DNA from 3 places in the Streptacidiphilus sp. MAP12-33 genome. Region 2 is predicted to be linked to each of the others. Evidence: riboswitches for the same ligand, from Rfam matches in the RefSeq annotation. Region 2 holds a riboswitch; each other region holds the start of a gene.
What was found. Region 2 has a riboswitch for cyclic di-AMP ahead of ABH931_RS26670 (transglycosylase family protein). Riboswitches for the same ligand answer to the same signal wherever they lie in the genome.
Positions count from the first base shown of each region.

Region 1: linked by a shared signal. The riboswitch ahead of ABH931_RS20830 (NlpC/P60 family protein) and the one ahead of ABH931_RS26670 (transglycosylase family protein) in region 2 are both predicted to bind cyclic di-AMP.
Region 3: linked by a shared signal. The riboswitch ahead of ABH931_RS32195 (M23 family metallopeptidase) and the one ahead of ABH931_RS26670 (transglycosylase family protein) in region 2 are both predicted to bind cyclic di-AMP.

Region 1 covers NZ_JBGCCA010000020.1:110,179-120,278, forward strand. The annotation lists gene ABH931_RS20810 (hypothetical protein) at 1-15, shown strand, start outside; gene ABH931_RS20815 (sigma-70 family RNA polymerase sigma factor) at 23-910, opposite strand; gene ABH931_RS20820 (hypothetical protein) at 939-1,544, opposite strand; gene ABH931_RS20825 (hypothetical protein) at 1,646-2,395, shown strand; gene ABH931_RS20830 (NlpC/P60 family protein) at 2,470-3,417, opposite strand; cyclic di-AMP (ydaO/yuaA leader) riboswitch at 3,491-3,674, opposite strand; gene ABH931_RS20835 (isoprenylcysteine carboxylmethyltransferase family protein) at 3,878-4,498, shown strand; gene ABH931_RS20840 (SCO4226 family nickel-binding protein) at 4,509-4,757, opposite strand; gene ABH931_RS20845 (hypothetical protein) at 4,886-5,149, opposite strand; gene ABH931_RS20850 (hypothetical protein) at 5,237-6,205, opposite strand; gene ABH931_RS20855 (ABC transporter ATP-binding protein) at 6,202-7,116, opposite strand; gene ABH931_RS20860 (GntR family transcriptional regulator) at 7,116-7,547, opposite strand; gene ABH931_RS20865 (serine/threonine-protein kinase) at 7,608-8,663, opposite strand; gene ABH931_RS20870 (FHA domain-containing protein) at 8,674-10,100, opposite strand, start outside.
Region 2 covers NZ_JBGCCA010000029.1:116,149-126,248, reverse strand. The annotation lists gene ABH931_RS26680 (SDR family oxidoreductase) at 1-218, opposite strand, end outside; gene ABH931_RS26675 (cytochrome P450) at 365-1,597, shown strand; cyclic di-AMP (ydaO/yuaA leader) riboswitch at 1,812-1,966, shown strand; gene ABH931_RS26670 (transglycosylase family protein) at 1,971-2,609, shown strand; gene eno (phosphopyruvate hydratase) at 2,770-4,050, shown strand; gene ABH931_RS26660 (septum formation initiator family protein) at 4,174-4,572, shown strand; gene ABH931_RS26655 (DUF501 domain-containing protein) at 4,612-5,208, shown strand; gene ABH931_RS26650 (exopolyphosphatase) at 5,211-6,110, shown strand; gene ABH931_RS26645 (NAD(P)/FAD-dependent oxidoreductase) at 6,473-7,834, shown strand; gene ABH931_RS26640 (ABC transporter permease) at 8,067-10,100, opposite strand, start outside.
Region 3 covers NZ_JBGCCA010000039.1:78,064-88,163, forward strand. The annotation lists gene ABH931_RS32180 (undecaprenyl-diphosphate phosphatase) at 102-1,022, shown strand; gene ABH931_RS32185 (thioredoxin family protein) at 1,091-1,663, shown strand; gene ABH931_RS32190 (bile acid:sodium symporter family protein) at 1,784-2,848, shown strand; cyclic di-AMP (ydaO/yuaA leader) riboswitch at 2,950-3,077, shown strand; gene ABH931_RS32195 (M23 family metallopeptidase) at 3,090-3,869, shown strand; gene ABH931_RS32200 (hypothetical protein) at 4,100-4,399, opposite strand; gene ABH931_RS32205 (hypothetical protein) at 4,420-6,009, opposite strand; gene ABH931_RS32210 (PrsW family glutamic-type intramembrane protease) at 6,125-7,960, opposite strand; gene trmB (tRNA (guanosine(46)-N7)-methyltransferase TrmB) at 8,023-8,769, opposite strand; gene lhgO (L-2-hydroxyglutarate oxidase) at 8,799-9,992, opposite strand.

The DNA of each region.
Region 1 (10,100 bases), on a different contig from region 2:
CTGCGCCAGAACTGACGTCACCTCACAGCACGGACCCCGCGACCTCGCTCAGCCGGGAGGGATCGCCGTAGATGTCGAGCGCGACGATGCGCTCCTCGACGACGGTGAAGGCCATCAGCACGTACGGCCGGCCCTCGCGCAGGACGAGCGTGGCCGCGGCGCCGTTGACCAGCACCGGGCGCAGCTCCGCGCCCGGGACGTAGCCGATGCGGGCGTTCTGGGCGACCGTGCCGGCCCCGCGGATCAGCGCCGGGCGCGGGAGCGGGAGGGCGCCGAAGTCGGCCCGGCCGACGACGTCCGGGTGCAGCACCGAGACCAGGGCGTCGAGGTCGCCGTTGCGGGCGGCGGCGAAGAAGGCGTCGACGACGACACGCTGCCGGGTCAGGTCCCGGTCGGGCGAGGGAGCGTCGGCCTGGGCGACGCGGCGGCGGGCGCGGCTCGCGAGCTGGCGGGTGGCGGCGCTCTCGCGCTCCAGGACGGCGGCGATCTCCGGGAACGGCACCTCGAACATGTCGTGCAGGACGAACGCGAGCCGCTCGTCCGGCGAGAGGGTGTCGAGAACGATCTGCAGGGCGAGGCCGACCGAGTCGGCCAGCAGCACCGCGTCCTCGGGGGTGGGCGGACCCTCCGCGCCCACCACGGGATCGGGCAGGTGCCCGTCCCACGCCTCCTCCCGACGGGCCGTGCGGCTGCGGAGCGCGTTGAGGCACACCCGGCCGACGACCGTGGTGAGCCACCCGGCCGGGTTCTCGATCTCGTCGGCCCGCGCGTCCGCGTGCACGATCCGCAGCCAGGCGTCCTGCAGGGCGTCCTCGGCGTCGGCGAAGGAGCCGAGCATCCGGTAGGCCACGGCCCGCAGCCTGGGCCGGTGCGTCTCGAACTGGTCCGCCCACCACTTCTCGTCGTTCACCGGGCCCAGTCTTCCACCTAACGCCGCCTCAGACGGCCGTGTCAGGCCCCGCGACCAGGCGCACCGCGTAGGGGCGCAGGCTGTCGTCGCCGTGCTCGACGCGGTAGCCGAGCGCGGTGAGGGTGCGGACCAGGGCCTCCGCCATCACCACCCGGACCGAGGTCGCGCCGGATCCCTCGGAACCGACCGAGGGGTGGGTGCGCCAGTGCAGCCAGACACCGCCGACGGCGTCGTCGAACGCGTCGACCTCCACCTCGACGCCGGCCAGGGACGACGGCGTCACCTCGTACGGCTTGGCGTTCAGCCCTGATGCGAGCAGGTCGCGCTCGACCCGCGCGGCGAGCCGTAGCAGCGCTGCGGCGGCGGGCGGATCCAACCGGCGCGGCCCTGGCGCGGGCTCACGCGGCCCTGGTGCGGGCTCACGCGGTCCGGCGTCCCGCTCGGCCGCGGGATCGGCCACGGGATCGACCGCAGGCTCGGGCCCGGAACCGGGCTCGCGCGGTCCGGGCCCGGCGGCCCCAGCGGGCCCGGACGTGGCCTGGGAGCGGGAGGCAGCACCGCTCGCGGCCCCGAAGGCGGCCTCGACAGCGGCCCGGGCGTCGAGCGCTTCGCCGGGCTCCGGTTCGGGATCCATGGCAGCAGCCTAGAGAAGCCTCACGCGTCTCCGGGGCCACTCGGGGCATGATCGGGGAAGGTCGCATATGCCCCCCGACAGGTCGACCCGCGAGGAGAGCCGTGGAGATCCGCTACAGCTGCGAGCCGAGCCCGGACGCGTCCGCGAACGAGGACTTCGTCCTCGCCGGGCCGCAGTTCGCCCTGGTCCTCGACGGCGCCACGCCGAGCGGTCTGCCGACCGGCTGCGTCCACGACGTGCCGTGGTTCGTGGCCCGTCTCGCGGGGCAGCTCGGCGCGTTCCTGCTGGCGCACCCCGACGAGCCGCTGCCGGAGGTGCTGCGGCAGGCGATCCTGCGCACCCGGGACCTGCACCCGCAGTGCGACCACGGCAACCCCGACAGCCCCTCCAGCACCGTGGCGCTGCTGCGTGCCGACCCCGGCGCCGACCGCCTCGACTGCCTGGTGCTCGCCGACTCGCCCGTCGTCGTCCGCACCTCCGAGGGCCGGATCGAGGTCGTCGCGGACGACCGCATCGACCAGCTGCCCGCCTACGACCGCGAGTCGGTCAGCGGGCTGCGCAACACGCCCGGCGGCTTCTGGGTCGCCTCCACCCGCCCGGACGCCGCCGAGCACGCGGTGACGGCGTCCTTCCCACTCGCCCGCGTGCGCGAGGCCGCCGCGCTGTCCGACGGGGTGACCCGCCTGGTGGAACGCTTCGGCTGGAGCTGGACCGAGCTGCTCGACACCCTCGCCGCCGACGGTCCGGCCCACCTCACCGACTCCGTCCGCAAGGCCGAACTCGCCCTGGCCGAGGGCACGTTCCACGGCAAGCGCCACGACGACGCGACGACGCTGCACTGGCGCATGTGACGCATACGACGCGTGTGACGCGAACGCGCGGCCTCCCGTCCCCGGTGGGCGGGAGGCCGCGCGGCAACCGTGTCTCAGATGTGACGCATCATGTAGATCGTGCCGACCGTCGTGATCGACTCCATGCGCACGTACGCCCCCGTGTGCGGGGCGTGCAGGATGATCCCGCCACCGGCCCACATGCCCACGTGCTGGCCACCGTTGAAGAAGACCAGGTCACCGATCTGCAGGTCGGCGACGGAGGCCACCGGAGTGCCCTCGGCCATCTGGGCGTAGGTGTCCGGGCCCAGCGAGTAGCCGGCCTGGGCGTAGGCCCACTGCATCAGACCCGAGCAGTCGAACTCGTTCGGGCCCTTGGAACCCCAGTTGTAGGGGTCGCCGATGCGGGTCTTCGCCGCCGCGAACGCCGCCATCTCGATCGAGTCGCCCGCCGTGCCGTGCGGGTGGAGGTTGGAGCCCGTGCCGCCGGTCAGCTGGGTGCGCTGGCTGGGCGTCATCGAGTTGAGGAGCTGCTGCGTCGCCTTGACTTTGGCGGCAGCGGCGGCCTTCAGCGCGGCGGCGTGCTGGGTGACGGCCTGGAGGGCCTGGAGCTCCTGCTCCGCCTCGGCCTTCTCGCGCGAGAGGAGGTCCTCCTGCGTGCGGAGCAGGCTCAGCTGGGCGGCCTCGTTGCCGGACAGCTGGTTCATCGAGGAGGCCTTCTGCAGGAACTCGCTCGGGTCGCTGGTCAGGATCAGCTGGACGGTCGGGTCCACCGCACCGGTCATGTACTGGCTCTGGGCGATCGCGCCGACGCTGTCGAGCAGCGTGTTGGCCTTGGCCTGCTCGCGGGCGATCTCGTCCTCCAGGATCGAGACCTTGTGCTGCAGTGCCTGCTGCTGCGCCTGCGCCTGGTCGTAGGCGGCGACGGCCTGGTCGGACGCGTTGTTCAGCTGGTCCAGCTGTGACTTCAGCTGCGCCGTGGTCGGCTGCGGAGCGGCCTGGGCCGACTGCGTGGCGAGGCCGACGCTGGTGGCCGCGACCACGGTGAGCGCGGATATTCGGGTGCGGGTACGACTGGGCGCGGCGGGACGGCGGTGGGACGCCACCTGGACGGGCTCCTTCTTCCTGGCCGCCTACCGGGTGAGCTGACGGGTTCGGGCCGGAAGTCTCGCCCTACGACATCTCACCGGCCGCCGCCCGTGCGCACCTGCGTGCGCCCGCGCGTAGCGGTCGACCTGATGCCGATTCACCCCGAGGACGTGGGTCCCCGGCTCCGTCTCGGCCCCGGTGCCCACGCCGTGCGCGGAACGACCGAACCCTCGACAGACTCGACGGGAACCGCCGCGGATCCCCCCTCGGAAGATCGACTGCACAGCGGTTCGAAAGGGAACCATAGTTGCCCGATCGTGACCGAATCAACTGGCGCGTCAGAAACACGTGTCCACCCACGGCTCCACCTCGGGGTGGAGGCCGCGCAGGCCGACGCCGCGCGACCCTGGAGACATGAGCGGAGTGCAGACTGCCGTGCACGGCGTCGTCTACGGCTGCATCGTGGTTTTCGCCGTGACCTGGGTGGGAGCGGCGGTGTACTTCGGGTCCCGCGGCGCCGGTTCGCCGGAGCGCCGTCGGGCGTGGCTGCGCAGCCTGCGCGCCTCGATGCCGGCGCGGGTGGCGCTGGTGGCCGGCATCCTGGTGCTGATCGAGCTGACCCGGCGACCGGACGGCCCGTTCTGGCGCCACCTGCAGTACTGGAACCCGGTGCTCGGCGTCGCGGGTGCGGCCCTCACCGTCGCGGCGACGGCGCTCCTGGTCTGGTCCCGGCTGGTGCTCGGGGTGATGTGGGCGGGTGTCCCGCTGGTGCAGGAGGGCCACGAGCTGCGCACCACCGGTCCCTACGGCCTGGTGCGGCATCCCATCTACACGGGACTCCTCGGGCTGGTGCTCGGCGCCGCGCTGGGCCTCGGATTCGGGGTGTGGGTGCTCTACACGGCCGTCACCGTGCCGTGGGCACTGCACCGGGTCCGGGTCGAGGACGACCTGATGGCGGCCGAGTTCGGCGATCGGTTCCTCGCCTACCGCCTCCGCGTCCCGGCACTGCTGCCACGCCGGGTCCGGCGACGGTAGGCGAGAGGTCTCAGACCATGAGCGGGACCGCGTGGATCTCGTCCGCCATGTGTCCGGCCCGTTCGTGGACGCGCTGGACGGCGTCCATCGAGGGCGCCTCGGACAGGCAGTAGACGGTGCCCGACTCCGGGTCCGCCCAGGCCTGCTTGAAGTGGACGTGTTCCTCCGCCTCAATGGCGAGATCGGCCTGGTGCGCCGCCGCCAACTGCTCGGCGGTGATCCCGTTCATGCCGTGGTGGACGTCCATGAAGAGAGTCATGATCGCGAGACACCTCCCTCGGCCGCCGGCCCGGGGCCGTCCCGGGACGGTCCGGTGGCCCTTCCAGGATGCGCCCGCCGCCCGTCCGCGGCCTCTTCAGGGCTCGACGAGATCAGGTCCCGACGTGGTCAGGGCTCGACGACGTCGAGCACCTCGACCATGCGCAGCAGCTTGGCCCGGACCCGGGCACGGTGCGCGTCCGCGACGGTGATCTCCACGACCGCCGGGCCGCCGGCGGTCGTCCGCACGGCGAACGCCTGGACGGGGTGCGCGCTCAGCACCGCGGCAAGGCGCCCGAGCAGGCCACGGCCGGGCACGGCGGTGGCAATCAGGGAGGGCCCGGTCGCGACGCGAACCGGGCGCGGGACGGGGGTTTCCAGGACCGCGCTCACCGTCCCAGCATGCCAGCCTTCCCAGTGCGCGGGACGACCCGTCTCAGCACGTGGGAAAGGCGGGCAAAGCGGGCGACGGGCAGCCGCTCAGCGCGTGAGCGCGCGCAGGCGGCGGTAGGAGGCCAGGACCAGGAGTACGGTCAGGACGGCGAGGATGCCCGTCATGATCCAGAGCATCGGACTGAACTGGGCGACGGTGTGGTAGCGCATCCACCACTGCGCGTTGCTGCAGTCCCTGCCGGGGCACTGGCCGTAGCCGACCCATCTGCCGTTCAGCACGATGCCGTCGTCGACCACCCAGGCGTTTCCGGGCATGCCCGTGGCGTTCGTTCCGCCGACCATCGAGAAGGTCGGCATCAGATGCGGGCGCAGCTTGTCCAGCGCCCAGACGAGCGCGACGTACAGCACGACGGTCACGCCGAGAGCCGGGATCGGCCGGTGCAGCAACAGTCCGACCAGGGCCCCGAGGGCGAAGGTGGCCAGCACCAGCGCCGGGAAGACCGGGACCACGGCGAAGAAGTCCTCGGGGGATTCCCAGGAGGAGAGGCCGAACCCGGGGTGGGACCAGAAGCCACCCCAGCGGACGACAACCGACAGCACCGTGCTCAGCACGAGCAACGCGGCGCCGGGCAGGGCCATCCGGTACGTGAACCAGCTGCGCGGAGAGACGGACTGGCTCCACAGCATCAGGTGCCGACGGCGCTCGAAGTCGGTCGCCAGCGGCTGCGCCGCCAGCACCGCACCGAAGATCCCCGGCAGCAGGAGCGTGGCCGAGACGGCCTGGTGCCAGGATTCGGCGATGCCGTACCGCGCACTGTCGGCCTGCGCACACGCCGTGCTGGAGAGATTGTCCGGATCGCAGTGCAGGGCGTTCATCCTGGCCACCACGGTGTCCAGCGCGGAGCGCTCGTGCAGCAGGTAGGCGATCAGCGCGGCGCAGCCGACCGTCAGAACGGCCAGGGTGATGCGGTTCTGACGCCAGATCAACCAGCCCAGTCCGCGCGGGCGCAGGCCGCCCCGCGTGGCCGGGCGAGGGGCGAGAGTGGCGGTGGTCACGCGGCGACCTCCGAACGCGAGGCGTGGGCAGTGGAGTTGGCAGGATCCGCCTGCGGCGAGCGCAGGTAGGCGAGGAGCAGCTCCTCCAGGCTGGGCGTCTCGACCTGCCAGCCCTCCGCGATCGGCCCGTCGGCCCGGACGAGCGCGGTGCGGCCGCGTCCGGTGCGGCGGTCCTCGACGATGCCGTGGGCGTCCAGCGGGAGTCCCTCGGCGCCGTGCAGCAGCCGGTGCGCGTCCAGGATCTGCTCCACCTCGCCGGACAGCCGCACGCGGCCGCCCTCGATCAGGAGCAGGTGGTCGATCACGCCCTCCAGCTCGCTCAGGATGTGCGAGGAGATGACCACGGTGGTCCCGTGCTCGGCGGCCTGGCCCATCAGCGTGCCCATGAGCTGGTGCCGGGCGAGCGGATCGAGGTCGGCCATCGGCTCGTCCAGCAGCAGCACCTCCGGCCGCTTGCCGAGCGCGAGGGCGAGCGCGACGCGGCTGCGCTGGCCGCCGGAGAGCTGCCCGATCCGGCTGGTCGGCGGCAACTGGCCCTGCCGCACGATCTCGTCGGCGAGCGCGTCGTCCCACCGCGGGTTGAGCTCACGGCCCAGCCGCAGCGTGTCGGCGACGGTCAGCCGCGCGTAGAGCGGCTTGTCCTGGGCGACGAAGGCGATCCGCGACCGCAACTCCTCGTCCAGGCCGGGTCGCAGGCCGAGGACGCGCAACTCCCCCTGGCTCGGCTGCCGCAGGCCCGCCGCGAGCGAGAGCAGCGTGCTCTTGCCCGAGCCGTTCGGGCCCACCAGGCCGCAGACCGCTCCGACGGGTATCTCGAAGTCGCACCCGCGCAGCGCCTGGCGGCGCCGGAAGCTCTTGGCCACGGCCCGTCCGGTCAGAGCCGGTTCGCGCCCGGCCACGTTGTCCCCCATCAACCGCTCCCCTCCCTGCCGCCGACGGCCTGCTCGGCCGGGGCGGACTCCCGTTGTTCGTATGTGTCCAGGACGGCGCCCATCAGCGCCGTCACGTCCTCCCGGTCCAGCCCCGCCCCGAACGCCCGGTCGACCCAGGCGCCCAGCTCGGCGCGCAGCGCCGCGTCGCCGGTGGCGTCCGCGTTGCCGAGCGTGCGCCGGACGAAGGTGCCGAGGCCGGGCCGTGGCTCGACCAGCCCCTCCCGGTCGAGTTCCCGATAGGCCTTGAGGACCGTGTTCGGGTTGATGGCCGTGGCTTCCACGACCTCGCGGGCGGTGGGGAGCTTGTCCCCCGGCTGGAGCAGGCCGAGCCGGAGCGCCTGTTTGGTCTGCTGGACGATCTGGAGGTAGGTGGCGACCCCGGAGCGCCGGTCGATCCGGTACTCGATCACGTCCACACCACCCTTTCACTATTCTGTTAGTGGAATAGTGTGGCAGAGTTCGACGAGCCGTCAACCGTGCAGGTGGGAGTGGGGATCCACCCCCGGAGCGAACACCGGCCAGGCCCAGCGCGGCGGCACCGGCGGCTCTCCGGGCCCGGCTTCGACATCCGAACCGTGCCGAGGCGCGGTGACCACCCTCGTCGGGGCGTGCCCCGCCACCGGGCTCCCGGGCGCGACGGGGACCGGGCCGGCGAAGGCGGCGCGCAGGGCCGAGACGAGGTCCAGGCAGCTGTCGTAGCGCTCCTGCGGGGTCTTGGCGAGGGCGCGGGCCAGCACCGCGTCGACGGCGGTGGGCAGTTGTGCGCGCAGGGAGGTGAGGGCGGGCGGGGTGTCGTACTGGTGCGCCCACAGCAGCGCGAAGTCGTCGTCACGCCGGAACGGCGGCGCGCCGCTCAGCATCTCGTAGACGACGCAGCCCAGGCTGTAGACGTCGCAGCGGCCGTCCACGGGCTTGCCGCTGATCTGCTCGGGGGAGACGTAGTCCAGGGTGCCCACGAACTGCCCGACGGTGGTGAAGCCGCTCAGCGAGAGCGACTTCTTGGTCAGGCCGAAGTCGGTCAGGTAGACGTGCTCGGGGTGCTCCGGATCGGTGCCCTCGGCCAGCAGGATGTTGCCGGGCTTCACGTCGCGGTGGACCAGCTCGTGGGCGTGCGCGGCGTCGAGGGCCGAGCCGACCTGCGCGGTGATCCTGACCGCCTGCGCGGAGGGCAGCGGGCCGGCCCGGTCCAGCAGGGCGGCCAGGTCCCGCCCGTGGACGTAGCGCATGGCGATGTAGAGCACGCCGTCGGCCTCGCCCGCCTCGTAGACCGGCACGATGTGCGGGTGGTCCAGCGCGGCGGCCACCCGCGACTCGTGCTCGAACCGCCGCCGGAAGGTGTCGTCGAGCGCGAGCTGCGGCGACAGCAGCTTGACCGCGACGGTGCGCTCCAGTCGCAGGTCCCTGGCCTGGTAGACGACGGCCATACCGCCGCGGCCGAGCTCCCGCTCCAGCAGGTACCCGGCGACGCGCCGACCGCTCAGCCCGGAGGGCGTCCCGGGCGCCGGGCTCGGTGTGAAGGCCGACATCAGCCCCCGCCTATCCCCGCATCACCACGGGCTCGTGGCGCCGCAGCAGGCGGGCGACGGCGAAGGCCAGGACGACCGACAGGACCACCAGCATCCCCAGGTCGAGCAGCCAGGTGCCGGTGCGGTGCGCGAAGAGCGGATCGGCGGTCAGCGTGCCGGGGACGACGCTGTGCAGGTCGATCGTGCCCGCCATGGCGCCCAGCGCCCACCGCGAGGGCACCAGCCAGGAGAGCTGGTCCAGCACCGGGACGCCGTTGAGCTTGAGCAGCGCGCCGCAGAAGACGACCTGGACGATCGCGAGGAGCACCAGCAGCGGCATGGTGACCTCCTCCTTGCGCACCAGGGCGGAGACCAGCAGGCCGAGCATCATCGCGGTGAACGACAGCAGCGCCACGGTGAGCGTGATCTCCAGCAGCGGCGCGGTCACCACGCCCTGTCCGCCGCGCGGTCTCAGCCGCACGCCGAAGAGGCCGACCATGGTGAGCACCACCGCCTGCACGACGGTGACGGTGCCCAGCACGACGATCTTCGAGCAGAGGTAGGCGGAACGCGAGAGGCCGACGGCTCTCTCGCGCTGGTAGATCGTGCGCTCCTTGACCAGCTCGCGCACGGCGTTGGCGGCGCCGGTCAGCACGCCGCCGACGCAGAGGATCAGCAGGGCGTTCAGCGCCGAGTTCTGGTCCAGCCGGCTGCCGGCGAGGGCGTGGGCCATGGCGCCCATGACGAAGGGCAGCGCGATCATGATGACGAGGAAGGTCCGGTCGGCGGCGAGCGCGGCGGCGTAACGCCGCACCAGGGTGCCCAGTTGCGCACCCCAGCTCTGCGCCGGCGGGGGCGGCGGGCTGGGCGGCGGTTCCAGAACCCCCGCGTGGACGCCTGCGGCGCCGACGGCCCCGGCCCCGCCGAGTGCACCCGCCCCGCCGGTCACGCCGTAGGCGCCGCCCTGTCCGCCGTAGCCGCCTGGCGCTGCGGCACCATCGGCGCCGCCCGGACGGGCCATCGCACGGGCGATGTAGCGGCGGTGGGGCTCCGAGCCGCGGAACTCCCCCGCCCAGTCCCGGGAGCGGTCGTCCTCGAACGCCTCGAAGGCGTCCGGCCAGTCGGGGAAGCCGAAGAACGGCAACGCCTCGGCGGGCGGGCCGTAGAAGGCGATCCGGCCGCCGGGCGCGAGCAGCAGCAGCCGGTCGCAGACGTCCAGGCTGAGCACGCTGTGGGTGACCACGACGACCGTGCGCCCGTCGTCGGCCAGCCGCCGCAGCATGTGCATCACCGAACGGTCCATGCCGGGGTCCAGGCCCGAGGTCGGCTCGTCGAGGAAGAGCAGCGAGGGCTTGGTCAGCAGCTCCAGCGCGACGGAGACGCGCTTGCGCTGCCCGCCGGAGAGGGAGGAGATCACCTGGTCGGCGCGCTGCTCCAGGCCGAGCTCGCCGATCACCT
Region 2 (10,100 bases):
AGGGCCCGCACGTCGCTCTCGCGGGAGACGTCGCTGGCCACGCCGACGGTGTGGCAGCCCGCGCGGTCCAGCTCCTGGGCCAGGTCCTCGACCTTGCCGCCGTCGAGATCGGCGAGCAGCAGGCCGCGCGCGCCCTCCGCGGCGAACCGCCGCGCCAGCGCGGCGCCGATGCCGCCGGCCGCGCCCGTGATGACGACGACAGCGCCCTTCAGCTCCATGCCCCGAACCCCTTTTCTCAGCGCCTCGTCGCGCGTCACGTCCCGGACCCCGCACGGACCCGATCGCTGCGGGCGATCGTAAGCTCACTACCCGTGGGTTCGACAGTGTGTCTCTGCCCACCTTGCCGACGGGTTAACGTCGGGACGTGCAACCGTCTCTCCCGCCCCAGCTCTTCTCCCACCAGTTCGCAGCGAATCCTTACCCGGCCTACGCGTGGCTGCGTGAGCACGCGCCGGTGCACTGGACGACGTTGCCGAGCGGTGTCGACGCCTGGCTGGTGACCCGGTACCCGGACGCGCGGCAGGCGCTGGCCGACACCCGGCTGAGCAAGAACCCGGCCAAGCACAGCCTGCAGGCGCACCGCAGCGGACGGGTCGGCATCCCGGGGGAGCGCAGCGCGGACCTGATGACGCACCTGCTCAACATCGACCCGCCGGACCACACCCGGCTGCGCCGCCTGGTCTCCAAGGCGTTCACACCGCGCCGGGCGGCGGAGTTCGAGCCGCGTGTGCGGGAGATCACGGACCGGTTGATCGACGGCTTCGCGGAGCGCGGCTCGGCCGACCTGATCCACGAGTTCGCCTTCCCGCTGCCCATCTACGCGATCTGCGACCTGCTGGGCGTGCCGCCCGAGGACCAGGACGACTTCCGCGACTGGGCGGGGATGATGATCCATCACGGCCAGTCCCCGCGCGGCGGGGTCGGGCGGGCGGTCAAGAAGATGCGTGGCTACCTGGCCGAGCTGATCCACCGCAAGCGGGCGGACCTCGGCGAGGACCTGATCTCGGGTCTGATCCGGGCCAGCGACCACGGCGAGCACCTGACCGAGAACGAGGCCGCGGCGATGGCCTTCATCCTGCTCTTCGCCGGCTTCGAGACCACCGTGAACCTGATCGGCAACGGCCTGTTCGCCCTGCTCACCCACCCCGAGCAGCGGGCGGCCCTGCAGGCCTCGCTGGACCGCGGCGAGAGTGCGCCGCTGGAGGCGGCGGTGGAGGAGTTGCTGCGTTACGACGGGCCCGTCGAGATCGCGACCTGGCGCTTCGCCACCGAGCCTTTGACGCTGGGCGGTCAGGACATCGCGCCGGGCGACCCGGTGCTGGTGGTTCTCGCCGCCGCCGACCGCGACCCCGCCCGCTTCCCGGATCCGGACACCCTCGACCTGGCCCGCAGGGACAACCCGCACATCGCCTTCGGCCTGGGCATCCACTACTGCATCGGCGCGCCGCTGGCCCGCCTGGAGGCCCAGTACGCGCTCGCCGCGCTGCTGCGCCGCCTGCCCGACCTGCGGCTCGCCGCCGATCCGGCGGAGCTGCGCTGGCGCGGCGGCCTCATCATGCGCGGTCTGCGCCAACTTCCGGTCGAATTCACGCCTTGATCACGGCAGGGTAACGGAGGTCACACTCGGCCCTCTGTTGACGAAGGAAGTGCTGGTCAGCCTGGTTCGCAAGGGGCCGGAACGCCGTGTCGGGAACGAAGGTGACGGCGTGTCGGGATTGTGAATCATATGAAAACCTGTCTAGCCTCCCTGAGGTTCGCGCCAGCGGACCACCGCCGCGCGGGACGCCGAGTCCTGTCCACCGCGAGGCGGGATCGTCGACTTGACGAACGGACAGGAGCGGGGGACCCAGGTAGTCCGCCGGACGCGCGCCAGCGCGGACGGCTCGGGGTGAAGACGTGCGAACGTCCGGGCCAGCCTCTACGGCCCGAACCCGACAGCTCACCTCGTAGGCGTCGGAGGGGACTTCAGCATGCTCTTTTCCGGTACCGGCCGTCATCGCAAGATCCGCGTCAACAAGGCCAAGACCCTCGTGGCCACCACCGGCGTCGCCTCTGCCGCCGTGGCACTGCCGCTGATCGGCGCCACCGGCGCCCACGCCGCGTCCGTCTCGACGTGGGACAAGGTCGCCCAGTGCGAGAGCGGCGGTGACTGGTCCATCAACACCGGCAACGGCTACTACGGCGGCCTGCAGTTCTCCGCGTCGACCTGGCGCGCCTACGGCGGTGGGGCGTACGCGTCCACCGCGAACCACGCCACCAAGGGCCAGCAGATCACCGTGGCCGAGCGCGTCCTCGACAGTCAGGGCCCCGGTGCCTGGCCGGTCTGCGGGCCGCGGGCGGGCCTGCACAAGGGCGGTCCGTCGCCGGTCGTCGGCGGCGGCTCCTCCGCCGGGAAGGGCAAGCACCACAAGCCCGCCCCCGCGCCCAAGCCCCCGGCGCACCACGGCGGCTCGGGCAACTACACAGTCAAGCCGGGCGACACGCTGGCGAAGATCGCCGCCGCGCACCACATCCTCGGCGGCTGGCAGAAGCTCTACGCCGAGAACCGCGCCACCATCGGCGGCAACCCGGACATGATCCACGTCGGCGAGAAGCTCGTCGTGAAGTAGTCCGGACCAAAGGCGCAGGACCGCCGACGCGGCCGCTACCGACGGGTAGTGGCCGCGCGGCGTTTCGCCAGGCAAGACAGGCCCAAGGGCCTGAGGGGTCCGGGCCGGGACAGCGGCTAGGCTCTGTGCGTAACAACCCGCATCCCCAGAGGAGACAGTTGTGCCGTCCATCGACGTCGTCGTAGCGCGGGAGATTCTCGACTCGCGTGGCAACCCCACCGTCGAGGTCGAGGTCGGCCTCGACGACGGCAGCACCGGCCGCGCCGCCGTGCCGTCCGGCGCCTCGACCGGCGCCTTCGAGGCCCTGGAGCTCCGTGACGGTGACAAGTCCCGTTACGGCGGCAAGGGTGTGGAGAAGGCCGTCCTGGCCGTCATCGAGCAGATCGGCCCGGAGCTGGTCGGCTACGACGCCACCGAGCAGCGCCTGATCGACCAGGCCATGCTCGACCTGGACGCCACCGCCGACAAGTCCTCGCTGGGTGCCAACGCGATCCTCGGCGTCTCGCTCGCCGTCGCGCACGCCGCCTCCGAGGCCAGCGACCTGCCGCTGTTCCGCTACCTCGGTGGTCCGAACGCGCACGTGCTGCCGGTCCCGATGATGAACATCCTCAACGGCGGTTCGCACGCGGACTCCAACGTGGACATCCAGGAGTTCATGATCGCCCCGATCGGCGCGGAGTCCTTCTCCGAGGCACTGCGCTGGGGTGTCGAGGTCTACCACCAGCTCAAGGGCGTGTTGAAGGCCCGCGGCCTGTCCACGGGCCTCGGCGACGAGGGCGGCTTCGCGCCGAACCTCGACTCCAACCGCGAGGCCCTGGACCTGATCATCGAGGCCATCAAGGGCGCCGGCTACACCCCCGGCCGCGACATCGCGCTCGCCCTGGACGTCGCCGCCTCCGAGTTCTTCAAGGACGGCGCCTACCAGTTCGAGGGCAAGGCCCGCAGCGCCGCCGAGATGACGGCCTACTACGCCGAGCTGGTCGCCGACTACCCGCTGGTCTCCATCGAGGACCCGCTGTTCGAGGACGACTGGGACGGCTGGAAGACCATCACTGCCGAGCTCGGCGACAAGGTCCAGCTGGTCGGTGACGACCTGTTCGTCACCAACCCGGAGCGCCTGTCCCGCGGCATCAAGGAGGGCGCCGCCAACGCCCTGCTGGTGAAGGTCAACCAGATCGGCTCGCTGACCGAGACGCTGGACGCCGTCGAGCTGGCCCAGCGCAACGGCTACCGCTGCATGATGTCGCACCGCTCCGGCGAGACCGAGGACGTCACCATCGCCGACCTGGCCGTCGCCACCAACTGCGGCCAGATCAAGACCGGTGCCCCGGCCCGCTCCGAGCGCGTCGCCAAGTACAACCAGCTGCTGCGCATCGAGGAGATCCTCGACGACGCCGCCGAGTACGCCGGCCGCGGCGCCTTCCCGCGCTTCAACGGCTGAGCCTGCCTTTCCGCCGCCTCGTCGTCCTCACCCTCTAGGGTGGGGGCGGCGGGGCGTCGTCGCGCACAGGGCTTGTTCGCGCACCGGGCACGGAGGAGCCGCGAACACGGGAGGGAGTCGGCAGTGGCCAACCAGCGGCAGGGCCGGAAGCGGCCCCGGCTCACCGGTCGCGCTGCCGTGCTCGCCCTCGTGGTGTGCGCGCTCGTGGCCGCGCTCGCGTACCCGATGCGGCAGTACATCGCCCAGCGCTCGCAGATCGACCAGCAGCGGGCCGCGCAGCGGCAGGCGCAGCAGCAGGTCGACGAGCTGGAGCGGGAGAAGGCCCGCTGGCAGGACCCGGCGTTCGTCGCCGCGCAGGCGCGTGAACGCCTCCACTACGCCTTTCCGGGTGACACCCCGTTCACGGCCGTGAACCCCTCGCCCACGCCGACCACCTCGCCCACCACCCAGCAGCAGGCGTCGCAGCCGTGGTACCAGAGCCTGCTCGGCTCTCTCGACGCGGCGGACCACGCCGGACACTGAAGCCCGGACACCGAAGCTCGGACATTGAAGAATAGAGACATGTCGCACGACCACCCCACCACTCCCGTGTCCGAGGCCGACCGCGCCGCCGTCGAGGCCCAGCTGGGCCGCGTCCCGCGCGGCCTGCGCGCCGTCGCCCACCGTTGCCCCTGCGGCCTGCCCGACGTGGTCGAGACGGCCCCGCGCCTGGAGGACGGCACCCCGTTCCCGACGCTCTACTACCTGACCTGCCCGCGCGCCGCGTCGCTCATCGGCACGCTGGAGGCCGACGGGATGATGAAGGAGCAGACGGCCCGGCTCGCCGAGGACCCGGAGCTCGCCGCCGGCTACCAGCGCGCGCACGAGGACTACATCGCCCGCCGCGACGCGATCGAGGTGCTGGAGGGCTTCCCCAGCGCCGGCGGTATGCCGGACCGGGTCAAGTGCCTGCACGTGCTGGTCGGCCATTCGCTGGCGGCCGGTCCGGGGGTGAACCCACTCGGTGACGAGGCGCTGGCGGCGCTGCCGGAGTGGTGGCGCAAGGGCCCGTGCGTGTGCGCGCCGGGTGCCCCCGACGCGGCCGAGGGCTGGACCGTCGAGCAGAGCGAGGACGGCTCCGGCTACTTCGCCGCCAAGCCGGTCGGGGAGTCCGAGTGAGCCTGACCCGGGTCGCGGGTGTCGACTGCGGCACCAACTCCATCCGCCTGCTCGTGGCCGACCTGGATCCGGCCACGGGCGAGCTGCACGAGCTGGACCGGCGGATGACCATCGTCCGGCTCGGCCAGGGCGTGGACCGCACCGGCCGGCTGGCGCCGGAGGCCCTGGAGCGGACCTTCGCCGCCTGCCGCGACTACGCGGCGGTCATCGAGGAGCTGGGCGCGACCCGGCTCCGCTTCGTCGCCACCAGCGCCTCGCGCGACGCGGAGAACCGGGACGAGTTCGTCGCCGGGGTCCGCGAGATCCTCGGCGTCGAACCCGAGGTCATCACCGGGGACGAGGAGGCGCAGCTCTCCTTCACCGGCGCGACCAAGGAGCTGAACGGCGAGGGCGGCCCCTACCTGGTCTTCGACCTGGGCGGCGGCTCGACGGAGTTCGTGCTGGGCACGGAGCGGGTCGAGGCGGCCCGCTCGGTGGACATCGGCTGCGTGCGGATGACCGAGCGGCACGGCGAGGACTTCGACGCGATGCGCGCCGACATCGCCAAGGCGCTCGACGAGGCGGCCCAGACGGTGCCTCTCGACAGCGGGGCGACCCTGGTCGGCCTGGCCGGGACCGTCACCACCGTGGCCGGGATCGCCCTCGGGCTGCCCGCCTACGACAGCGAGGCGATCCACCGCTCCCGCATCCCCGTCGCGGACGTCCGCGCCGTCACCGAGCGGCTGCTGGCGTCCACTCACGAGGAGCGCGCGGCCATCCCCGTGATGCACCCGGGCCGGGTCGACGTCATCGTCGCCGGAGCCCTCGTCCTGCTCGCGATCATGGAGCGGACCGGCGCCTCTGAGCTGGTCGTCAGCGAGCACGACATCCTCGACGGAATCGCCTGGAGCACGCTGCTCTGACGCCTGGTCGGGGCCCTGGTGGGGCGTCGTCGGACCCTCCGGCGCGCCCCGCCGAGGAATGTTCGTGAATTTCTTCACATGGAGTTCCCGCCGGGCGGGTGGGCCGGTGGGGCACTTCGTCCGAATTGTGGGACCGAAGGTGCCTTGGTGACCTCGGCCGTGTGATCCCAGGTGACGCGCCGGAATCGTACGCACAATCGCAATGAGGCCTTCGAGCTGCGGAAATTCACAGCGGCAGGTTCACGCGTGTGAAGGGGCGTGCCGGCCGGGTTCGTGGGGGCGCGTAGTGTAGCAGGTGCTGTCCAGACCCTTGTGAGTAGGCCCACAAAAGCCAGGCGGCAGGGGGGTGGATACTTTCGGATATGAGCACCACGGAGCGTCCTCGCATCCTGATTGTCGGCGGTGGCTACGTCGGCCTGTATGCCGCGATGCGCATTCTCAAGAAGATGCGCTACGGGGAGGCGACCGTCACGGTCGTCGACCCGCGGTCGTACATGACGTACCTGCCCTTCCTCCCCGAGGCGGCCGGCGGCAACGTCGCGCCTCGTAACCTCGTTGCCCCGCTGCGTCGCGTCCTGAAGAACGCCGAGGTCCTGACGGGTCACGTCACCTCGGTCGACCAGGAGCGCAAGGTGGCCACCGTGCACCCTGCCGCGGGCGACCCCTACGAGATCCCCTTCGACTACCTCGTCGTCGCGATGGGTTCGGTGTCCCGCACCTTCCCGATCCCGGGTCTGGCGGAGCACGGCATCGGCATGAAGTCGGTCGAGGAGGCCATCAGCCTCCGCAACCACGTCGTGGCCCAGCTCGACCGCGCCGAGTCCACCACGGACGAGGCCGTGCGCAAGCAGGCGCTGACCTTCGTCGTCATCGGTGGCGGCTTCGCCGGCATCGAGACGATCGCCGAGATCGAGGACATGGCTCGCGACTCGGCGAAGATCTACCACAACGTGAAGCGTGAGGACATGCGCTTCATCGTGGTCGAGGCGGCCAACCGCATCCTCCCCGAGATGGGCCCGGACCTCGGTCTGTGGACCAAGGAGAAGCTCGAGGAGCGCGGTATCGAGATCTACATCGAGACCTCGATGGAGTCCTGCGTCGACAAGCACGTGGTGCTGAAGAACGGCATCGAGGTCGACGCCTCCACCATCGTGTGGACCGCCGGCGTCAAGCCGAACCCGGCGCTGGCCAACTTCGGCCTCCCGCTCGGCCCGCGCGGCCACGTCGACACCGCCCCGACCCTCCAGGTCCAGGGCTTCGACAACGTCTGGTCGGCCGGCGACAACGCCCAGGTGCCGGACCTCGCCGTCGGCGAGGGTGCCTGGTGCCCGCCGAACGCGCAGCACGCGGTGCGTCAGGCCCTGGTGCTCGGTGACAACGTCATCGCCGGCATGCGTGGCTTCCCGCAGAAGGAGTACAAGCACAAGAACCTCGGTGCGGTCGCCGGTCTCGGCCTGCACAAGGGTGTGGCGATCCTCTTCGGCAAGTACAAGCTGAAGGGCCGCCCCGCCTGGTGGTTCCACCGCCTGTACCACGGCAGCCGCGTGCCGACCATGAACCGCAAGGTCCGCGTCTTCGCGGACTGGACCCTGGCGATGTTCCTCAAGCGCGAGACCGTCTCCCTGGTGGAGATGGAGTCCCCGCGCGAGGTCTTCGTCGAGGCCGCCGCCCCGGCCCCGGCTCCGGCCGCTCCGGCACAGGCCAAGGAGAAGGTCTCCGCCTGACGGCCCCGGGCCGGTATCGCTCCGGCCCACCCGAAGCCCGGCAGCGTCGCCGGACCACGACCGTGGTGCTCATGACCGGCACCGCTGCCGAAAGTGCCCCCGCCCGTTCACGGGCGGGGGCACTGGCATGTCAGGGGCCTGTCCGCACGTACCTGTGGTGAAACCACCCAGGGCGCGGGGCCCCCGCCCGAAGGCGGGGCCCCCGCGCCCCTGAGGTCGGTGCGACCAGGCGTCAGTCCGTCTTGATCGCGCCCAGGATGTCGAGCCTCGCGGCGCGGCGGGCGGGCCAGAGGGCGGCGAGGAGGCCGACCGTGGCGCCGAGGGCGATGAAGAGGGCGAGGCGGCCCCAGGGGAGGACCGTGGACAGGCCCGCCAGGTCGGCCTTGAGGAGGCCGTTCGCCGCCCAGGCGAGGAAGGTGCCGATGGCGACGCCCATCCCCGCACCGAAGACCGCGATGACCACGGACTCCAGCCGGACCATCCGCTTGACCCCGCGCTTGTCGAGGCCGACGGCCCGCAGCATGCCCAGCTCGCGCTTGCGCTCGAAGACCGACATGGCGAGGGTGTTCACCACGCCCAGGATGGCGATCAGGACCGCCATGCCCAGCAGGGCGTAGAGGATCGTCAGCATCATCGAGATGATCGAACTGAACTGGTCGACCATCTGCTGCTGCGACTGCACCTTGACCAGCGGGTTCAGGCCCGTCGCGTCGCGCAGCGCCTGCTCGTTGGTGCTGCTGGCGCCGCCGTCCGACTTGACCAGGACGACCTGGTTGTACGGCGCCGTGGTGTGGCCCGCCAGCGCCTGCTCGCTCAGCATCGCCGGACCGAGCAGGTCGCTCTTCGGGTAGACGCCGCCGACGGTGAGCGAGCCCGTGGTGCCGTTCGGGTAGGTGACCGGGACGCTGCTGCCGACCTGGAGGCCGCGGCTCTTGGCCTGGTCCGCGTCGATCAGGAGCTGCCCCTGCTTGAACGCGTCCGTGGTGCCCGAGGTCAGGTCGGGGGCGATCAGCTGGTCGAAGCTGGTCGCGTCGACGCCGCTCACCGAGAGCTGCCCCCCGCCGACCTTGAGGTACTGCGAGTCGATGACGCTGCTCGCCGTGACGCCCTTGGCCGACTTCAGGTCGGACACCAGCGACGGTGCGACGGGGAAGCCCAGCTGCATGCTGACCGCGTAGTCCGCCTTCATGTTGGCGGTGACCTGCTGGGTGATCGCGTGGGTGATCGAGGTGCCGATCACCGTCAGCGCGGTGATCAGCGTGACGCCGATGGTGAGCGCGGAGGCGGTCGCCGCCGTGCGGCGCGGGTTGCGGATGGCGTTCTGCTTGGCCAGCGTGCCGCTGACACCGAAGAGGCGGCGGAAGACCGGACCCGTCGCGGCGATGATCGGGCGCGACAGCAGCGGGGTCAGCACGAAGACGCCGAGCATGACCAGCATCGCGCCGAGGGCCACAGGCATCCGGCCGGAGCTGCCGCCCTGCGAGACACCGAGCAGCACCACACCGACGCCCGCGCCGGCCAGCACGAAGCCGATGGTGTTCCGGATGACCAGGCTCTTCTGCGAGACGGGCTGCTCGTTGCTGCTCATCGCCGCGACCGGGGCGACCCGGGAGGCGCGCAGTGCCGGGAAGAGCGCGGCGAGGGCCGTGACGACGGTGCCGACGGCGATCGTGATCAGCGCGGTCGAGGGGGTGACCGTCAGGCCGCCCGCGGGGATGTTGCCACCGGAGCCGGCCCAGGCCTTGAGGCCCGCGCCGATGCCGACACCGGCACCGAGGCCGACCACGGAGGCGGTGAAACCGACCACCAGGGCCTCGAACAGCACCGAGCGCCGCACCTGCTTGCGGCTGGCGCCGAGCGCGCGCATCAGCGCCAGCTCACGGGTGCGCTGGGCGATCAGCATGGTGAAGGTGTTGGAGATCAGGAAGATCCCGACGAAGAGCGCGATGCCCGCGAAGAAGAGCAGCGCCGTCTTCATGCTCGAGGAGCCGTCCTCGACCTGCTGCTTGGCGTCGGCCGTCAGCTGCGCGCCGGTGTGCAGCGTGACGTTGTCGCTGTGCGGGACGACCTGCTGGATCTCCTGCTCCAGCGCGGTCTGCCCGGTGCCCGGCTTGGCCAGCGCGTCGATGAGGCCGTACTGGCCGGGCGCCGTGTAGAGCTTCTGCGCCGTCGCGGTGTCGAACAGCACCAGCGAGCCGCCGGAGCTGAGCTGAGGGTCGTCGGAGGTGAAGACGCCGGACACGGTCACCTGCATGACCGGGCCGTT
Region 3 (10,100 bases), on a different contig from region 2:
AATGAACACCCGTCATCTCGGCTCCTTGCGTCTACACGCTTGTAGTAATTTCGGGCTGATCGACGTCCACGTCCCTCCAGCAGCCCAAGGTCGCCATACCGATGTCCGTGATCACCTATCCCGAAGCGATCGGCGTCGGCCTGCTCCAGGGCGTCACCGAGCTGTTCCCGGTCTCCAGCCTCGGCCACAGCTTCCTGATCCCGGCGCTGCTCGGGAAGCCGTTCTCGGACGACCTCAACGTGGCGGGCGACAAGTCGCCCTACCTGAGCGTCCTGATCGGCCTGCACCTGGCGACCGCCCTCGCGCTGGTCGTCTACTTCCGCAAGGACTGGGCGCGGATCATCCAGGGGCTGTACAGCTCGATCCGGGACCGGCGCGTCGAGACGGTGAACCAGCGGCTGGCCTGGCTGCTGATCGTGGCCACCATCCCCGTCGGCGTCGCCGGGATCGCGCTGGACAAGTTCTTCCGCGAGCACCTGGGCAAGCCGGAGGTCGCCGCGTTCTTCCTGATGCTCAACGGCTTCGTGCTCTTCACCGCCGAGCGGCTCAAGCGCGGCGGCACCGGCCGCCGCCGGGCCGGGGACGCGGCCCTGCCGGGCGACGAGAACGTGGACCCCGACGTCCTCTCGGACCGGCGGATCGTCAAGCTCGGCTGGGTCAACGCGCTCTGGGTCGGCGCCGCGCAGATCGCCGCGCTGCTGCCGGGCATCAGCCGCTCCGGCGTGACCATGAGCGCCGGCATCTTCAAGGGCCTGCGCCACGAGGACTCCGCCCGCTTCGCCTTCCTGCTGGCCACCCCGGCGATCGGTGGTGCGGCCCTGCTGAAGATGCCCGGCCTGCTCGGCTCCGAGGGCGCGGGCATCCACGGCCAGCTGCTGGCCGGCAGCGTCGCCGCCTTCGTCGCGGGTTACGTCGCGGTGCGGTTCCTGGACAAGTACTTCGAGACCAAGACGCTGACCCCGTTCGCGATCTACTGCTTCGTCGCCGGTGCCGGCAGCCTCGCCTACCTGTCCTTGCAGTAGTCCCGTGGCCGGGCGGTGACGGCGCGTCGAACACTTTCCGGTGCCGCGCGGGTGTTGCACTGGACGATGTGCGACGACGACCACTGCGGGCCCTGTGCCTCCTCACACTGACCGCCCCGCTGCTCACGCTGGCCGGCTGCGTGGAGGTGGACGGGCGCGGGGCCGCCCTCGCACCGCACTACGCGCAGCCCTTCGTCAGCGTCGCGCCGGTCGCGCCCGCGCCGGTGCCGACCGGGTACGACGCCAAGGCCGACGCGGCCGGTGCGGTCGCCGCGGCGCTCGCGCGGTCGCGCCGGGACGGGCGGCCGGTCCTGGTGGAGTTCGGCGCCTCCTGGTGCGTGGACTGCCAGGCCCTGGCCCAGCGGACGACCGAGCCGGCCGTGAGGCTGTTGCTCCAGCGCGACTACCGGCTGGTCACCGTCGACGTCGGGCACTTCGACCGCAACACCGCCCTGGCGGCCCGCTGGATCGACCTCAAGCGCAGTGGCATCCCGGCGCTGGTGGTGCTCAACCCGGACGGCAGCGTCCGGGCCACCACCCAGGACGGCAGCTTCGCGGGCGCCCGCACGCTCTCCTCCGACGCGATCGCCGGACAGCTCGTGGCCTGGCTCTACCCTGTGCACCCCTCTTCCCGATCATGACGAGATTCGCTCGAAGTCATGAATCGTCGCAGGTCCGCTGGATGGTGCGGGTACGCACCTGATCTGATGCCGCCACAGGCGCACGATCAGTTGCGCACGTGTGCCGGAAGGCGGTCCACGATGAACTCCACCCTCTCCGTTCTGGTCGCGTCGGCCCAGCGACGGCTGCTCTGGATCATGTTGCTGGCCTACGCCCTCGCGGCGGGCTGGCCCGAACCGGGCCTCACGCTGCGTGCGGTGACGCCGCTCCACCTCGGCGGGGCCGCTGTCCCGCTGCAGGCCGGCCTGCTGGCCGCCGTGGTCTTCAACGCCGGGCTCACCGCCCGCGCCGAGGCGCTGCCCGGCCTGCTCCGCCACCCCCGGGCCCTGCTCGTCGGGATCGCCGCCAACGCGCTGGTGCCCACCGCCCTGCTCGCCGTCGGCGCCCTCGCGGCGGACGGCTGGCACAGCCCGCACGAGGCCCAGAGCCTGCTGGTCGGGCTCGCCCTGGTCGGCGCGATGCCGGTCGCGGCCGGGGCCACGGTCTTCGCCCAGGGCAGCGAGGGCAACGCGACGCTGACGCTGGGCCTGGTCATCGGCAGCACCCTGCTCAGCCCGCTCACCATCCCGCTCGGCCTGCACCTCGGCGGCTTCCTCGCCTCGGGCCCGTACGCGGCCGATCTGCACGCGGCGGCCGCCCACGCGTGCAGCGTCTTCGCCGTCGTGACGGTGGTCCTGCCGTGCGCGGCCGGTCTGGCGCTCGGCCGGTGGTCGCGGGCCCGGCACCCCGGCGCGCTCACCGCCGCGCTGCCCTCGGTCCGGGCGGCGAACCTGGCGGTGGTGGTCCTGCTCAGCTACACCAACGCCTGCGGCGGGCTGGGCCAGGTGGTCGCCCGCCCCGACCCGGACTTCCTGTTGCTGGTGGCCGTCGCCACCGCGGCCATGTGCGGGGGCTCGTTCCTGACGGGCTGGATCCTGGCCGGGCGCCTCGGCCTGCCGCGCGCGGACGCGATCGCGCTGGCCTACGCGTCCGGCATGAACAACAGCAGCGCGGGCGCGGTCGTCGCGGTCACCCGCCTGCCGGGGAACCCGGCGGTGCTGGTCCCGATCCTCGCGTACAGCCTGCTCCAGAAGCTGCTGGCCTCGGCATTGGGAGCGTTTGTCCGGCATGCCCGGTTCGATGACGAAACTTCAGTCGGACGGTGAGCCGGCGGGAGCAGTGGCCGCTGTGGTCCCAACTGCACCCCGGGAACCACTTGGATTCAGGCCGCTTTAGTATTAACTTTCCATAACAGTACGCACGGACGTCGTGTGTATCGCCTAATCCTCATGGAACCGGGGACCCAACGCACCTGGGGTGTATCGGCCTTACGGCCGTAGGAGACCTCCCTCTCCGAACCCGTCAGCTAACCCGGTCGGCGAAGGGACGGAAAGGAGCACGCCAGTCATGGCGGCATACCCGGCCGAGGTCGAGACCCCGGCGCCGACCGAGCAGCCCTCCCTCGCCCTGCCGCGCCAGCGCGGCGCCGCGTTGGGCCTGGCAGCGATGGCCGTCGGCGCCAGCAGCGTGATCGGCCTCGCGGGTCCCGCGCTGGCCGCGGACCACGGCGAGCGCGTCGAGCACGGCGGCGCCGCGGGTTCGCTCTTCGTCGACGAGCACGCACACGCGTCGGCGGCGCACGGCTCGGACGCCGGTTCCGCACTGCTGGACCGCATCCGCACCCAGGGCACCCCGGAGCAGCACACCGCCGCCGCGCCTGCGGCGGCATCGGCCCGCATCGAGGCCGCGGCCGCGGCCTCCGCCAAGGCCGCCGCGGCGGAGCGCGTCCGCGCCGTCGGCACCCTGGTCCCGCCGATCGCCTTCGCCGCGACGGGCCTCGGCCGCGATGCCTCCTACTGGTCCCACCTCCACCCGGGCCAGGACTTCCCGGCCCCCGCGGGCACCCCTGTCCGCGCGGTCGGCGCCGGCACCGTCACCTCGGCCGGCTGGGCCGGCTCCTACGGGTACCGCGTCGTGGAGACCCTGCCGGACGGTACGGAGATCTGGTACTGCCACCTCTCCGCGATCGCCGTCGGCCACGGGGCTGTCACTCCCGGCCAGCCCCTGGGCCGCGTGGGATCCTCCCGCGGCTTCACGTCCCCCCACGTCTACCTCGAGGTCCGCCCCGACGGCGCGGAGCCCGTCAACCCCACGGCCTGGTTCGCCGCCCACGGGCTCAGCCTGTAGGGGCAACAGGGGCACGGGGCCCTGCTCGACGTACCGCGTGCGCGACAATCACCCAGCCTTCGGCCGGGAGGTGCCCCTGAGGTGCCCCCTCCGGCGTGCGGATGGTCCTCACTGAGCAGGGCCGTCCGCACGCCGGTGGTTTCTCGCGCACGCCGTACATGAGCAGAGCCCCGCGCAGTTCCTCGCGCCCCGCAGGTTGCTGAGCTACCTGCGGGAGCTGACGGGAACCCTTACTTGCGGTCGGCCACAGCCCAGCTGGCCAGCGCCACCGTGCCCGCCACCGTGAGGACCGACGGCCAGGCGCCCAGCTTCTTCGCCAGCGGGTGGGAGCCCGCGAACGCGGCCAGGTAGAGGCCGCCCAGGCCCGCCGCCGCCTTCGGCCCGGCGGCCTTCTGCCACTGCCGCGCGGCCAAGCCGCCCGCCGCGGCGAGGGCGACGCCGCCGAGCTCACGGCGCTTCGTCGCGCGGGCGACGGCGAAGCCGCCCACGAGGCCGGTGGCGGCTATCAGCGAAGAGGGGACCTGAGCCATGGAAAGTGAACCTCCGTCAATCAGTTTGTGCGCGTGTTGTGAAGATGGAGTCCGACATAGCCGATGTAAATCCGGCCCGTTCCCGAGCAGTCGTCGTGGTAATGCAGTCGCGGTGCCGTACCGCCCCCGCCTATTCGCAGGTGGGCGCCCATGAAGACCCGGCCTGAGGAGTCGACCTCCACCGGGACGGGCAGCAGCCGCTCCCGCTTCCACTTGGCGTTCGTGCTCACCGTGCGGGACTCGCCGCGGATCACCTTGCGCGGCGGGAAGGGGTGGCAGTCGGGCGGGGTGTTCTCACACCAGCTGCGGAAGTCGCCGCCGGCCGAGCCCGCCTTCGCGGACTCCGCGTAGTCCTGGAGGGCCAGCAGCGCGTCCCAGGTCATCCGGACCCAGGTCGGGTGGTCGGTCTGCTCGTCCAGCTCCTTCGTCAGCCGCGCGTCGCCGGTGAAGTCGAGCAGCGGGAACTCGTCCAGGCGGTCCAGCAGCTCCGCGAAGGTCGCGGGCTCCGCGTCCTGCGGACGCACCGGGCGGCCGGAGAGCGTGCGCAGCTTCGTGCGGACCGCGCGCAGCTCGCTGTACTGCTCGTCGTACTCCGCCGCCAGCAGCGACTCGCGCTCCTCCGCGGCCCGCAACCAGCGCCGGACCTCCTGGAGCTCCTCCGCGCGGGCCCGCTGCTCGTGGGCCTCCTCCTCCTCGTGGTCCACGAGCAGGCCACCGGGCTGGATCGCGTCCGCCTCGGGCAGGCCCTCGGGCCGCAGCGGCGGCAGGCCGACCAGCTGGTCCGGCAGGGGAGCCTGCACCGCCAGCCGCCGAGGCAGCCAGGCCAGCAGCCCGGACGCCCGGCGCAGGTTCTCCTCGATCGTCGAACGGGACATCACCCGGTGCCGCGACGCTTCCGGCGCCCAGGCCGGGTCCAGGCCCGGCAGGTACGTGCGGACCGCCCCGCCGTAGACCCGGTGGTGCTCCAGCGCGGCGTTGAACGTCCGCTCCGCGCCGGGCGCGAGGGCGTAGAGGACGGCGATGCCGCTGCAGCTGCGCAGCAGCGGATCGACGGTGTCGTCGAGCCAGTCCTCGAAGTCGGTGTGCAGCGGCGTGCTGGCCACGACGATCGGCAGCCGCCGGTCCGGGTCGCACAGCTCGTCGAGGATGGTGTCGACGTCGGCGCGCTCGATCACGCCGGGCAACGCGTGCACCCGCGCCGAGCCGGGCTGCTCGCCCTCCGTCGCGTCCAGCACGTCCAGCAGGCCCCGGGCCAGCGCCGGGACCGGCGCCTTGGCGGGCTCCTCGCCGCGCACCGGCAGTTGCTCCGCGTCCAGCTGGACCCAGGTGCGGCCGTCCTTGGCCGTGGCCACGGTCAGCGAGGTCTGCCAGATCCCCTGCACGGTGAACTCGCGCAGCCGCCAGCGGGCCAGCCGCCCCTGCACGGCCTTGCCACGCGCCACCTGGTCGAGCACGGCCTGCGGCCCGACCCGGCGCCGCCCGTTTCCGGTGCCCGGCTCGTCGTAGTGCAGCGCCTTGAGCCATTGGCGCAACTGCTGTTCGGCCAGGGCAACAGTCTCCTGATGCCCGTGCCCACTGGTCACGGCCATCCGGTAGATGCCATCGGTCACCGGCGCTGCCTCCTGACGCTGTGTCGGCGTCGCCGCACGTCAGTGTGCGGATATCAAGAACAACGCGTCGGGGGGTGCTGATGGTTCCGGTACGGCCCAAGTCAGCGTGCGGGAATCACGGCCCGGCGGGCGGGTCTTGGGGTTGCCCGGCCTGGGGCTCGGCGGTGGCGGGCCGGGTCGCGGGGTAGTCGTAGGTCCGCGGCACCTCGGGCTGCTGCTGGTACTGCGGCTGCGCGGGAGGCTGGGCCTGCGGATACGGCTGGGTCTGCGGGTAGGGGCCGGCCTGCGGGTACGGCTGGTGCGCGTACGGCGGGTACTGGGGCTGCGGCTGCTGCGGGTAGGGGCCGGCCTGCGGATACGGGCGCGGCCCGGGCTGCCCGTAGGCGTGGGGCTGCTGCGGCTGGACTCCCGGCCGGCCGTACGGCGAGTACGGCCCGTACGGACTCGGCCCGTACGCGCCCTGCACCGGATACCCCGGAGCAGGACGCTGCATCGGCACGCCCATCGGCACGCCCATCGCGACCGGCCGACCGAAGGCCGGAACCAGCGGCGGGTGCTTGCGGAACCACTCCTGCTCGCCGACGCGGGCGAATACCGACCCCACCGCGTCCTTGCGCTCCCACAGGTGGTGCAGCAGCTCCTGCTCGCGCTCGGTGAAGTGCGCCACCGCGAGCCCGCGCGCGACCCGTTCGCGCAGCAGCGCCAGCGAGGTCGCAAAGGACAGGTACTCCCGCATCGCCCGGTCCCCGGGTGGACCCTGCTGGAACTTGGCCAGCGCCCGAGCCTGCTTGCGGGTCCGCATCGACGACAGCACGACCGGCACCGGCGCGCTCATCCAGCCCGCGGTCACGTAGACGGCCAGCTGGCGCCCGACCGTCCGCAGCTCGTTGCCCCGGGCCCAGACCAGCAGCCACACCATCAGGGCGAAGACCGGGACCATGAAGAGGAAGTAGACGGCGAAGAAGCCCGACGTGCCGAGCGAGGGGGAGCTGTTCCAGGTGCCGTGCATCAGCATCGCGAAGATCCAGCCCGCGATCGGCGCGCAGATCCGCTGCCAGCGCTTGCGGCTGATCGCCGCGACGCCGAAGCCCACCGCCGTCATCGAGGTGAACAGCGGATGCGCGAACGGGGACATCACCTCGCGCATCAGGAAGGTGAAGACCGTGACGACGACGGCACTCCCGCCGTCCGGGCTGCCCTCGGACACCGAGCGGCCGATGTAGAGGATGTTCTCGGTGAAGGCGAAGCCGGTCGCGGTGAAGCCCGCGTAGACCGCCCCGTCGACGATGCCGGTGAAGTCCCGGCGGCGGAACAGGAAGATCAGCAGCAGCGCCGAGCCCTTGCAGGTCTCCTCGACCAGCGGCGCGACCAGGCTCGCGCCCAGCGTCTCGCTCCCGCCGATCTGGTGGCTGACCAGCAGCGAGGTGAAGTAGTTGTTGGCCAGGTAGGCCACCAGCGCCGCCGCGCAGGCGCCCCAGCCGAAGCAGGAGAGCAGCAGCTTCCACGGCTTGGGCTCGACCCGGTCGAGCCAGTAGAACGCGCCGAGGATCAGCGGCACCGGCAGCACGGCCAGGGATATGCCGACCAGGAACCCGGAGGTGCCGGTCAGGTGCTGCACCTTGGCGAGGATGACCACCCCGCACAGGGCCAGCACCAGCACGACCGCGAGCAGGCGCAGCCACCGGTTCTCCAGCAGGTTGCGCCGCACCTTGTAGCGGAAGCTGGTGGGCGGGCTGAACGGCAGTGCGTCGGCGCCCCCGGCCTGAGGAGCCGCGGGCAGCCCCTCGGGCAGCGCGACATCGGCCCCGGCCCCGGCCCCGAGGCCGGCGGGTCGCGGTTGGGCTGTCGGTTGGCCTGTCGGCTCGGCTGTCGGCTGACCTGTTGGCTGAACCGCTGCTGTTGCTGCCCCCGCCGCCGGGTCGGCGGCGGGCCCCTCGTACGCGCTGCTCACCCCACGACCTTAGCGGGGGCGCGGAGCGGCGGATATGGAGTTCCAGTAGGAGTTGTCGCCGGTCAAACGCGCCGGAACAGCAGATCCCGGACGACGTGCCCCTTGGCGAGCCCCTGCCGCTCGAACTTGGTCACCGGCCGCCAGTCCGGCCGCGGCGCCCAGTCCGCGTGCAGGTTCGTCAGCTCCGGGGTCGAGCTCAGCACGTCGAGCATCTGCTCGGCGTAGGGCTCCCAGTCGGTCGCGCAGTGGACGGTCGCCCCGGAACGCAGCCGGGAGGTGGCGAGCGCGACGAACTCCGGCTGGATCAGCCGGCGCTTGTGGTGCCGCGCCTTGGGCCAGGGGTCGGGGAAGAAGATGCGCAGACCGTCCAGGCTCCGCTCGGGCAGCTGGTCCCGCAGCAGGACCACGGCGTCGCCCTCCGCGAGCCGCAGGTTGTCCAGCCGGTCGGACTCGATCCGGCGCAGCAGGTTCCCGTGCCCGGGGGTGTGCACGTCCACCGCCAGCACGCACCGGTCGGGCTCCGCCCCGGCCATGGTCGCGGTGGCGTCGCCCATGCCGAAGCCGATCTCCAGCACGACGCGGGCGCCCTCGCGTCCGAACCAGGCGTCGAGGTCGATCGCCCGCTTGCCGTCGACACGGATGCCGTACCCGTCCCACGAGCGCGCCAGCGCGTCGTGCTGGGCGGCGCTCATGCGCCCCTTGCGGGGGTGGAAGCTCCGGATCCGCTGCTCCCGGTGCAGCTCGGGGGAGAAAGGACTGCCCGGGCGGTCCTCGGCGGTCAGGGCGGGGGCGGTGGTCTGGGCGCTCACAATGCCGTCCAGTCTACGAGCCGGCGCAACTAACGCATGGCCCCCAGCGCCCGGGCGGCGATCTCGCGCCCGATCGGGAGGCTGGCCGTCGCCGCGGGGGAGGGGGCGTTCAGGACGTGGACGGTGCGGTCGCCCGTCGTGAAGGCGAAGTCGTCGACGAGAGCGCCGTCGCGGTCGACCGCCTGCGCGCGGACGCCCGCCGGAGCGGGGTGCAGGTCGTGCTCGGTGATGTCCGGCAGCAGCCTGCGCAGCGCCCGGGTGAAGGCCCGGCGGCTGACGGAGCGCCGCAGCTCCACCGTCTCTGCGCGCCAGTGCCGCGACGCCAGGGACCAGGTGCCCGGCCACGAGGCGGTCTCGACCAGGTCCCGCAGGCTGATCCGCCCCCAGCCGTACCCCTCGCGGGCGAGCGCGGGGACGGCGTTCGGGCCGACGTGGACACCACCGGTGAGGTCGCGCGTCAGGTGCACACCGAGGAACGGGAACGCCGGGTCCGGCACCGGGTAGACCAGCCCGCGCACCAGCGCGGCCGCCGCGGGCGAGAGCTCGTAGTACTCGCCGCGGAACGGCACGATCCGCAGCCCCGGCTCGTCACCGGCCAGCCGCGCGATCCGGTCGCTGTACAGGCCCGCGCAGTTGACCATGACCCGGGCGCGGACCTCGCCGAGCGTCGTGGTGACGGTCACCCCGTCCGCGCGGCGGTCGATCGCGGTGACCGCGTTGCCGGTGCGGATCCGCGCGCCGGACAGCTCCGCGTAGCGCCGGGCGACGGCGGGGAAGTCGGCCAGCCCGGTCGTCCCCACGTGCAGCGCGGCGACGCCGCGCACGTGCGGCTCGAAGCCGGCGATCTCGCCTGCGGCGAGCTCGCGGACCGGCAGCCCGTGCTCCCGCCCGCGCTCGGCGAGCGCGGCGAGACGCGGCAGCTCCGTCTCGTCGACGGCGACCACGAGCTTGCCGGTCACCTCGTACGGCAGCTCCTGCGTCTTGCAGAACTCCACCATCTCGGCCGCGCCCTCGCGGGCGAAGCGGGCCTTGAGGGAGCCGGGCTTGTAGTAGAGCCCGCTGTGGATCACGCCGCTGTTGTGCCCGGTCTGGTGGAGACCGAGCTGCGGCTCCTTCTCCAGCACGACCACGTCGATCCCGGGCCGTGCGAGCCCGAGCGCGTACGCGGCGCTGAGGCCGACGATCCCACCACCGATGATCACGACGTCACAGTCGAAGCCCATGCGGATGACTCTAGTTGCACTATCCAGGGGCGCGGGGCTCCGCTCGATCAACTGCGTGCGCGAGAATCCACCGCGCGCGGATGACCCTGGGCGCTCGGGGCTCTACCT